Regions from separate parts of the Paenibacillus sp. CFBP13512 genome, predicted to be linked through region 2. Evidence: riboswitches for the same ligand, from Rfam matches in the RefSeq annotation. Region 2 holds a riboswitch; each other region holds the start of a gene.
The links. Region 2 has a riboswitch for S-adenosylmethionine ahead of PaeCFBP13512_RS02170 (2-hydroxyacid dehydrogenase). Riboswitches for the same ligand answer to the same signal wherever they lie in the genome.
Positions count from the first base shown of each region.

Region 1: it holds a riboswitch for S-adenosylmethionine, as region 2 does, so the genes downstream of both, metA (homoserine O-acetyltransferase MetA) here and PaeCFBP13512_RS02170 (2-hydroxyacid dehydrogenase) in region 2, are expected to answer to the same signal.
Region 3: it holds a riboswitch for S-adenosylmethionine, as region 2 does, so the genes downstream of both, PaeCFBP13512_RS13730 (methionine ABC transporter ATP-binding protein) here and PaeCFBP13512_RS02170 (2-hydroxyacid dehydrogenase) in region 2, are expected to answer to the same signal.

Region 1 is NZ_QGAD01000004.1:204,177-207,465, reverse strand. It holds gene PaeCFBP13512_RS07495 (aminotransferase class I/II-fold pyridoxal phosphate-dependent enzyme) at 1-678, opposite strand, end outside; gene metA (homoserine O-acetyltransferase MetA) at 727-1,668, opposite strand; SAM riboswitch class I at 1,805-1,940, opposite strand; gene corA (magnesium/cobalt transporter CorA) at 2,407-3,289, shown strand, end outside.
Region 2 is NZ_QGAD01000001.1:493,360-496,648, reverse strand. It holds gene PaeCFBP13512_RS02175 (molybdopterin oxidoreductase family protein) at 1-1,290, opposite strand, end outside; SAM riboswitch class I at 1,513-1,604, shown strand; gene PaeCFBP13512_RS02170 (2-hydroxyacid dehydrogenase) at 1,850-2,878, shown strand; gene PaeCFBP13512_RS02165 (FGGY-family carbohydrate kinase) at 2,850-3,289, shown strand, end outside.
Region 3 is NZ_QGAD01000008.1:192,843-196,131, reverse strand. It holds gene PaeCFBP13512_RS13735 (COX15/CtaA family protein) at 176-1,075, shown strand; SAM riboswitch class I at 1,257-1,419, shown strand; gene PaeCFBP13512_RS13730 (methionine ABC transporter ATP-binding protein) at 1,603-2,619, shown strand; gene PaeCFBP13512_RS13725 (methionine ABC transporter permease) at 2,619-3,287, shown strand.

The DNA.
Region 1 (3,289 bases), on a different contig from region 2:
AGATAACTCTTCCCCTTTGGTCATAATCAATCCTGCTAACACATCATTATGTCCACCTAGATATTTGGTAGCGCTATGAATGACAATATCTGCTCCCAGTTCAATCGGACGCTGGAAAAAAGGAGTCAACAGCGTGTTATCAACGATCGTCAGCAATTGATGACTTTTCGCCCATGTAGCAACGGCTTGAATATCAGTTACCATCATTAAAGGATTGGTTGGCGTCTCGATAAATACAGCTTTGGTATTGGGTTGAACTATTTTTTCTAATGCTTCTAGATCATTGGTATCTACATAAGAAGCAGTCACTCCAAATTTGGATAAAATACGTTCCAAAAGACGATATGTGCCGCCATACAGATCAAGCGATACGACCAGATGATCTCCCTGACCGAACAGCGCAAAGATCGTTTGCAAAGCAGCCATACCGGAACTACAGGCAAATCCTGCATCTGCTGATTCTAATGCTGCTGCGGCTTGTTCAAGTACAGCGCGAGTTGGATTGGTTGTACGAATATAATCAAAGCCTGTACTTTTACCAAGAGCGGGATGACGGAATGCGGTCGATTGATAAATAGGAAAATTAATCGCTCCGGTTGTCGGTTCATTGATAGAACCGATCTGTGCCAATCTGCTTTCAATGTTAAGAGTTCGTTCGCTTGAATGATGATCCGTCATACTATAATTCCTCCTCTGGAATAACAATCGATTGGGTTTATCACAAATTTAGATACAGTAATTACCAGCTTCAGCTTTAGCACTTTCCAAATCATAAGGTGTTTCTTGGTATACATAATAATTCAGCCAGTTGGAAAATAATAAGTTCGCATGCGCACGCCATGTGGATGGTGGTGTACGCGATGGATCATTATTTGGAAAATAATTTTTCGGTGGTGCGACATCCATTCCTTTGGCGATATCACGTTCATATTCCCATTTCAGTGACAATGGATCATATTCCGAATGCCCTGTCACAAAAATTTGACTGCCGTCTTTAGTTGCCGCTAGATATACGCCAGCTTCTTCTGATTCTGATAAGATTTCTAATTCAGGAATCTTGGCAATATCTTCATGACGTACTTCGGTATGACGAGAATGAGGCGCAAAGTATAACTCATCAAATCCTCGTAGTAATTTTACATTTTCTTTATTTAAAGTGTGTGGAAATACACCAAAACATTTTTCTTCCAAATCTACTTTGGGTACACCGAAATGATGATAAAGACCTGCTTGTGAAGCCCAACAGATATGCATGGTTGAAGTGACGTTCTTTTTACTCCAATCAAAAATATCTTGAATCTCTTCCCAATAATTCACATCTTCAAAATCCATCGTTTCTACAGGAGCACCCGTCACGACCAGACCATCAAAGCGAAGATGTTTGACTTCTTCAAACGTTTTATAAAATAAGTTCAAATATTCAGTAGATGTATTCTTCGATGTATGCGATTGCGCATGTAATAAATAAATATCGATTTGAAGCGGACTATTTCCTAGCAAGCGCAATAATTGGGTTTCGGTTGTTTCTTTCGTAGGCATTAGATTTAAAATAGCAATCCGTAATGGACGAATATCCTGTTGAAAAGCTTGACTGTCGTCCATGACGAAAATATTTTCACCTGTTAATACTTCTTTGGCGGGTAAGCTATCCGGAATCTTAATTGGCATCTTCATTCACTCCTTGGATGTGTGTATTTCTTATCATTCAGGAGAAAGCTTCATTATGCGTATATACAAAAATGACCTTTCTCCTGATACTTGAGAAAGGTCATTTGCGATATTGTCGCGTATATAATAGACGCCTCTCTCATCTGTCAGCAGATATTAAGTCTAAAATAATGCTCTCAAACTTATATCTCTGCAAGAATTAGCACCGTGCGGTCATACCGCCGGTTGCCGGGTTTCATCGGGCTAGTCCCTCCACCTGCTCTTGATAAGATTTGCTTATTCAATTTGTAATTACATTAATTCAATACTTTTCTTATACCATAATTTATACTATTCTACCGTCTGTCGTCAAGTGCTGTCAAAAATGTCTTGTTTTGAACCGATAAATAGGTTGTTGGTAACTGTATTGGTTGATTTCCAAGCAGGATTCTTATTTAAGCTTGAAAGGCTTCCATGACCACGGTATACTTAACAAGTATTTGACGTTTTTTCATAGTTTTCATAAATATATAGATAACAAAGAGGTGAATTTCAAAATGGAAGGCGACCCGAGGCCCAGTTGGCAGCAGGACGGATGGACAAATTGCAGGAAACAAACGACAACCATAGGGCACTTGAGTAACGCGCCATTATTGAAAAATCTTCTCCGTTTTTCATAAATTATAGCGAAGCTTTGTAAATAAGTGTGCGGTTGCCGCTTCTTTCCCTGCTCATTTCATAATAAAGGGGTAGAACACAATGAAAGTTCGGCACGTCAATGCTGGAGCATTCACTCCAGTAGAAAATATTACCGACACACTGATCGCACCTGAAGAAGGATTTTATTGGATCGATGCAGATTTGGAAGATTTGATTGAACTACAACCGCTCTTTATGCTCCATGATCTGGCTGTAGAAGATTGTCTAAGTGAAGAAGAACAACGCCCGAAGATCGAGATTTATGAAAGTCATTACTTTATTGTTGTGAACAGTATTCGTTTTGATAACGAAGAGATTTTTTTGCGCGCCTTGAATATTTTTCTAGGACGGCATTATATTATTACAGTCACCAAGCAGAAAATTAATGAATTGCGTGTACTCAAGCCTATTTTATGGGAAGAAGAAGTGAGTCGCGCCGATAAATTTATGTATTTATTAGTCGATCTGGTGGTTGATAATTACTTCGCTGTTGGTGATCGGATTGAAGATCAAATCGAACTGTTGGAAGAAAATATATTGATGCATACCAAAAAGTCGCATTTGAATGAAATTATTGGTCTACGTGGAGAAATTCTATGGCTCAAGCGTGTATTGGGACCACAGCGTGAAGTAATCAATACATTGAACAAAAAAGACTTACGCTTAATTGACGATCAATTGCAAAAATATTTCAGTGATGTATACGAAAATGCTGTCAAAGTCTCTGAGATGTTCGATACGTTCCGCGATCTGATGGGTAACTTACGAGAAGCTTATCAGTCCAGTATTTCGAACCGAGCGAATGAAATTATGCGTGTCTTTACAGCTATTACAACAATATTTATGCCATTGACTGTGATTACCGGTATTTATGGGATGAACTTTGAAGATATGCCTGAATTACATTGGCGCTTCGGTTATCCGCTCGTTATCGGGATTATGA
Region 2 (3,289 bases):
AGCTGGTAAAACGATATCTGCATACTTAGCGGTTTCGGTTAAAAAGAGATCATGAACCACTGTAAATAAATCTTCACGCGCTAATCCTTGGCGCACTTTACTAGATTCAGGAGTGACAACAGCAGGATTCGAATTATACACATACAGAGACTGTACAGGTTCAGATTCTTCTAATAATACACGACCTAATTGGTTCATATTGAAAGAGCGCGTATTGCGATTGATGAGCAAGTCTGGACGCTGTAATGCTTCTTCGTTAAAGCTAAGCTGGAATGTATTGGATTTGATTGCACCACCGCCACGTACTAACCATTGCCCTGTAATCGCAGGCAGACACGTAATGGTACGTACATTCATACCACCATTGTCATGATGTTGTAATCCATTTCCGATGCGAATTAGAGCAGGGCTGGCATCTCCATACATACGTGTTAAACGATACAGATCATCGACAGGTACGCCTGTAATCGCAGATACTGTGGCTGGATCGTATTGTTTCACATGCTCACGAAGTTGTTCATGCCCTACAGTATATTGCTCCATAAAAGCTTGGTCTACTTTATGTTCGGCAAATAAAATATGCATCATGCCTAGAGCAAGTGCACTATCCGTCCCCGGCAAAATAGGGATAAACCAATCTGCTGATCGACCGGTTTGATTTTTGTGAACATCGATAACAATCACTTTAGCGCCTTTTTTGCGAGCTTGTTGAGCTAAAGTGACTTGATGCATATTAGTACTTACTGCATTGATTCCCCAGAAAATAAAAAGCTGTGTATCTACAGTATCTTCAGGATCGGTACCGATACTGCCACCCATTGTATATTTATATCCTGCTGAACCGGCAGCTGTACAAATCGTACGTTCTAATAGACTTGCACCCATATGATGGAAAAAGCGACGATCCATACCTTCTGCTGACAGATTACCCATATTTCCGTAGAAACTGTAAGGAAGAATACTTTCAGGACCTGATGTAGCAATCATTTGTTTCCAATTCGATGTAATGGTAGAGATAGCGTCTTCCCACGAAATAGGCTCAAATGATCCTTCTCCTTTAGCGCCAACACGTTTAAGCGGAGTCGTCAGACGCTTTGTATCATAGATACGTTCAGCCATATTGCGAACTTTATTGCAGATATTGCCTTTAGTAACAGGATGATTAGGATCGCCTGCAATTTTGACGATTTTACCCTTTTCTTTATGAACAAGCAGTCCGCATTGATCGGGACAATCGAGTGAGCAGACAGAAGGAAATACCCCATCTTGTTGATCAATATAAGTAGACATATACCAAGCTCCTTTCAAAATACATCAAACAATTTAAATTATACATACGATGTGTACATGTTGTATTTATCATAAATCAAATTTTAGATTTAATGTTGACTTTTTTACTAGGTTTAATTAGAATTAAGAAAATTATTTCGAATTCGACAAAATTAGATGTTTTATACCTTATCGTGTCTGATCCTGATTTGCAAGTTTTTTCGACAACTGCATACATTAGATTTTCTATCCAGAGAGGTGGAGGGACTGGCCCTACGAAACCTCGGCAAAAACGTGCCAATTCCAGCAAGCTTGAATCGCTTGGGAGATAGGAAAGCAGGATGAATTATTGCATTAGCTGTTTGTAGATATACAACAGTATAGTGAATATTTAGATAACCTCTTTCCTTGATTTGGGAAAGAGGTTTTTTTATATTTTATCCTTTTACTCATCATATCTATATCTCAAATGATCCTTCCATTTGGATCAAAAGGAGAACATGCTATAAGTTTATACTTTCTTACTTTAAAGCTTCACTTAAATAACACTGCACCTAAGTGTACCAAAGGAGATTCAATAATGAAAATATTAATTACTGCCCCTTATAACGAGCAAGGTCGTCAGCAACTCGCGGATACTTTTGGAGAAGTTATCTATCGTTGTTGGAAAGATCATGGACAAGCCTATCAAGAAGACGAATTAATTTCTTTATTACAAGAAACACAAGCAGATGGACTGATTGCAGAACTTGATCTGGTGACTGAAAAAGTTATTCAATCGGTGCCCAATCTACAATTTATCGGTGTCTGCCGGGGAACACCTTCCAATGTAGATGTTCCTGTTGCCACCAAACACTGTATTCCAGTCTTTTATACGCCTGCCCGTAATGCACAGGCTGTAGCAGAAATGGTTGTAGGCAGTCTGATTACTTTTCTACGTCGTATTATTCCATCCAGCCAATGGTTGGAAGACAAACAATGGCAAAGCGGCAGTTTAACCGCTTATCTCAAATTCAAAGGTAATGAACTAGCAGGGAAAACCGTAGGTATGGTCGGTTTTGGAGCTGTAGCTCAGCGTACCGCAGGTATTCTACGTAGCTTTCCTTGTGATATTCGTTATTACGATCCTTATGTGACAAGCCCAGATCCACGTGATCAGAAAGTATCGTTAGAGGAGTTATTTTCAACCAGCGATATCATATCAATTCATTTACCGGTCACTGAAGATACCAAAGGATTGATCGATAAAACATTATTACAATCGATGAAAAGCGACGCTATTTTTGTAAATACGGCTCGTTCGATTGTGGTAGATCATGATGCACTGGTTGAACGGTTACAACAGAATCAGATTCGTGGAGCGATTATTGATGTATTTGATCAAGAACCACCACTTCCCAAAGATTATGAATTGATTTCATTGCCGAATGTATTAGCCATTCCGCATCTAGCAGGTGCTACTTATGAAGTAGAAGATCATCATGTAGAGATTATGAATACCGCGTTAATTGATTGGTTCGAACATCAGCAGACCGATGTGAAAGTGCTCTACAATAAAGCAATCTTGGAGGATATGAACAATGACACAACAAGCTTATCTAGTCTTTGATATTGGTACAGGTAATGCCCGTGTAGCCGTTGTTGATATCCATGGGAACGTATTATCGATCGAACGCGCTGATATTGTCTATCATAATGATGAACAGTATCCAGATGCACGTCACTTTGTACCTGAAGTATTGTGGGAACAGATTGCCGGGTTGACGAAGGTAGCATTATCTAGAGTACCTGATATTCATATCACAGCGATTACTTCGACTAGTCAACGTCAAGGGATTGTATTGATCGACGAAGCAGGAGAATCGTATTTAGGATTACCGAATATTGATAACCGTGGACGAGAGTGGGAAGAACAGTATACAGATCTATCGTCTATTTATCATAGAACAGGAAGAACACCATCTGCTTTATTTTCAGCGATGAAATTAGTCGGGTTACGCGAACGCCGTTCAGAGCAGTA
Region 3 (3,289 bases), on a different contig from region 2:
ATCATTTTTTGTCACAATCCAGTGGTTCCGTCTATTTTGCAATCAGGTATACTAAAGTAGGACATAAACATTGTGTAACTATCATATAAAATAGCGGGTGATTCTCTAAATGGCAAGAAAGTTCAGAATAACAACTACACATCTAAAATGGTTGAGCTTTATCACCTGTGTTGTTATGTTTTTAGCAACAATGGGGGGACTTGTAGTAACGAAATCAGGTTCAGGGCTCGGTTGCGGAACAGAATGGCCGCTATGTCATGGCAAATTTGTACCAGCGTATACGATTTCTTCACTTATCGAGTATTCGCATCGGGCAATTAGTGCTTTAGCGGGCTTAACAGCATTATTTTCTTTTATCGGATTTATCTTTTTTAATAAGCATCGTGAGCTTAAAGTATATGCATCATTAACATTACTATTTGTGTTAGTTCAAGCAGTAATGGGCGCATTGGCTGTTGTATTCTCACAATCTGCTCCTATTATGGCGCTTCACTTTGGATTTGCGATGATTGCTTTTGCAAGTTCGTCGATGATGGCACTTGGAGCAAGACGGATGGATCAGCAAAAAGGAGATTTACCGATTCCTGATGAACCACCGGTGAGTAAAGGGATGCGTAATCTGACGTGGTTTGCTACGATCTATACGTATATGGTAGTGTATACAGGTGCTTTTGTAACTCATACCGATTCTAGAGGTGGTTGTTCAGGAGTACTACTGTGTAACGGTTCAATCTTACCGGAATTATCCGGTGGGGTAGCTGTAGCCTTTTTCCATCGTGTAGCAGCATATAGTCTGTTAATCGTAATTGCGGTTCTAGCACACTATGCTTACCGTCGTCATCCGTATAATCCGGGTATTCGTAAGTTAGGTGTAACAGCTATCGTCTTTATCATTATGCAGATTCTAAGCGGAATGTTGAATATTGTAACGATGAAAGTACCTGAATGGTATTTCTTCTCCAGTATGTTGCATACGCTATTGATTCAGATTTTGTTCGGTGTGTTATGTTATATGAGTGTACGAGTATGGCAATTAAGCCGTGGTACACGTGGCAAAATAGGACAGAATCTATAAAAGCAACACTATTAATATGCTTCTGGATACTTTAAAATCAATACTGATTGTGTATAACGACTTTATTAAATAATAAAATATTTCTAATTTCCTTAGGAAATGTTTATTTTTGCTTTGACAAAGCGTGTGAAGTTCAATATACTGAGAAAAGATTTTCATTTTCATTCGAATTTTTCATATTTTCTTATCGAGAGTGGTGGAGGGACTGGCCCGATGAAACCCGGCAACCGATTTTAGAAAATAGATTGCAGTGAATGTAGCAATCTATTTTCCAAAATGTCATGGTGCTAATTCCTTCAAAATGGCATGTGCAGTCAATGCAATGTGATTTTGGCAGATGAGAAGGAAGTATCTCTAATAATAGAGAACCCTTTTCTGCGAAAGGGTTCTTTTTTTGTATAAAGAAGAGAGAAGCGAATACCGACATATATTATAATGAAAATATATCCGACTTATTCGATGGTTTATATATGATTAATGTAATATCGCTTGAGGAATGAAGAGATAGAAGGAAGGAGCACCCATCTGTGATTGAGTTAAAAAATATAACTAAAACGTATGGCAAAGGTAAAAATCTAAGTCCTGCGTTAAGCGGTATCGATTTGAAGATCGAAAAAGGTGAGATTTTCGGTGTAATTGGGCATTCGGGTGCAGGTAAAAGTACGTTAATCCGATGTATCAACTTACTTGAACGTCCAACTTCCGGTGAAGTATGGATCGATGGCGTTGATATGACCAAGCTTAACAAAGCACGGTTGCAAGTGAGACGACGTAAAATAGGAATGATTTTTCAGCATTTCAATCTATTATCTTCAGCAACGGTATATGAGAATATCGCTTTTCCTTTACGCTTGGTCAAAACACCAGAACGTAAAATTAAAGAAAAAGTGAAAGAATTATTAGCTCTGGTTGGACTTGAGAATCATGCAAGTAAATATCCTGCGCAATTATCTGGCGGACAGAAACAACGTGTAGGAATTGCCCGTTCACTAGCAAGTGACCCTGATGTATTACTTTGTGATGAAGCTACTTCGGCACTTGATCCTCAGACCACCAATTCGATTCTCAAATTGTTAGTTGATATCAATGAGCGGTTTAATTTAACAATCATTTTGATTACACATGAAATGCATGTGATTCAGAGCATCTGCGATAAAGTAGCTGTTATTCATCGTGGTGGGATTGTAGAACAGGGTCCTGTCACTGACGTTTTTTTGAAGCCACAGCATGAAGTGACACGTGATTTTATTTTAAATGAATCCAACAATGCTGAACTATTGAACACGTCTTGGACAGCACCAAATGTTCCCAATTCTTTAACTGTTAAAGTTTCATTTTTAGGTGACAAAACGTATCAATCGATTCTTTCGCAAACGGTACGTCATACAGGTGTCGATTTTGCTATTTTGCAAGGAACGATTTCAACATTAAAAAATGTACCTTATGGACAACTGATTGTTCGCTTTGAAGGAACAGAAGGAGACATTAAGCGTACACTCGATGGATTAACTGCTGAAGGTCTGGATGTGGAGGTGATCAACTGATGGGTGAATTGGATTTTTCACAAATCGATTGGAATGAATTCGGTACAGCAACGCTAGATACACTCAAAATGGTAGGTGCTTCCGGGTTATTTACTTTAATTTTAGGATTGCCTCTAGGTATATTACTATTTATTACAGGACGTTCTACGGTAGCTTGGGTACGTTATTTCTATGCGGTGATTGCATTTATCGTTAATATTTTGCGCTCGGTTCCGTTTATCATTTTGATCGTAGCCATATTGCCATTAACGCAAATTCTAGTAGGTACAACAATCGGAGTACTGGGAACGATTCCACCGTTAGTCATTGCAGCTGCACCGTTTTTTGCCAGATTGGTGGAGACAGCACTGCGTGAAGTAGATCGTGGCGTGATTGAAGCAGCCAATGCCATGGGAGCTTCTCTCTGGCAGATCGTCACACGTGTACTTGTACGCGAAGCTATGCCAGGACTACTTGCCGGATTGACAGTGACTGTCGTTGCTCTAGTATCAAATACAGCGATGGCAGGAATGATTGGTGCTGGAGGACTCGGAACACTTGCGATCAACTATGGTTATTATCGCTATGATACAGCGATAATGTTAGTGGCTGTAGTCATCATGGTCATTATTGTTCAGATTCTACAAATGCTTGGCGATCGTCTAGTGGTTCATTTCTCTAGAAGATAAAT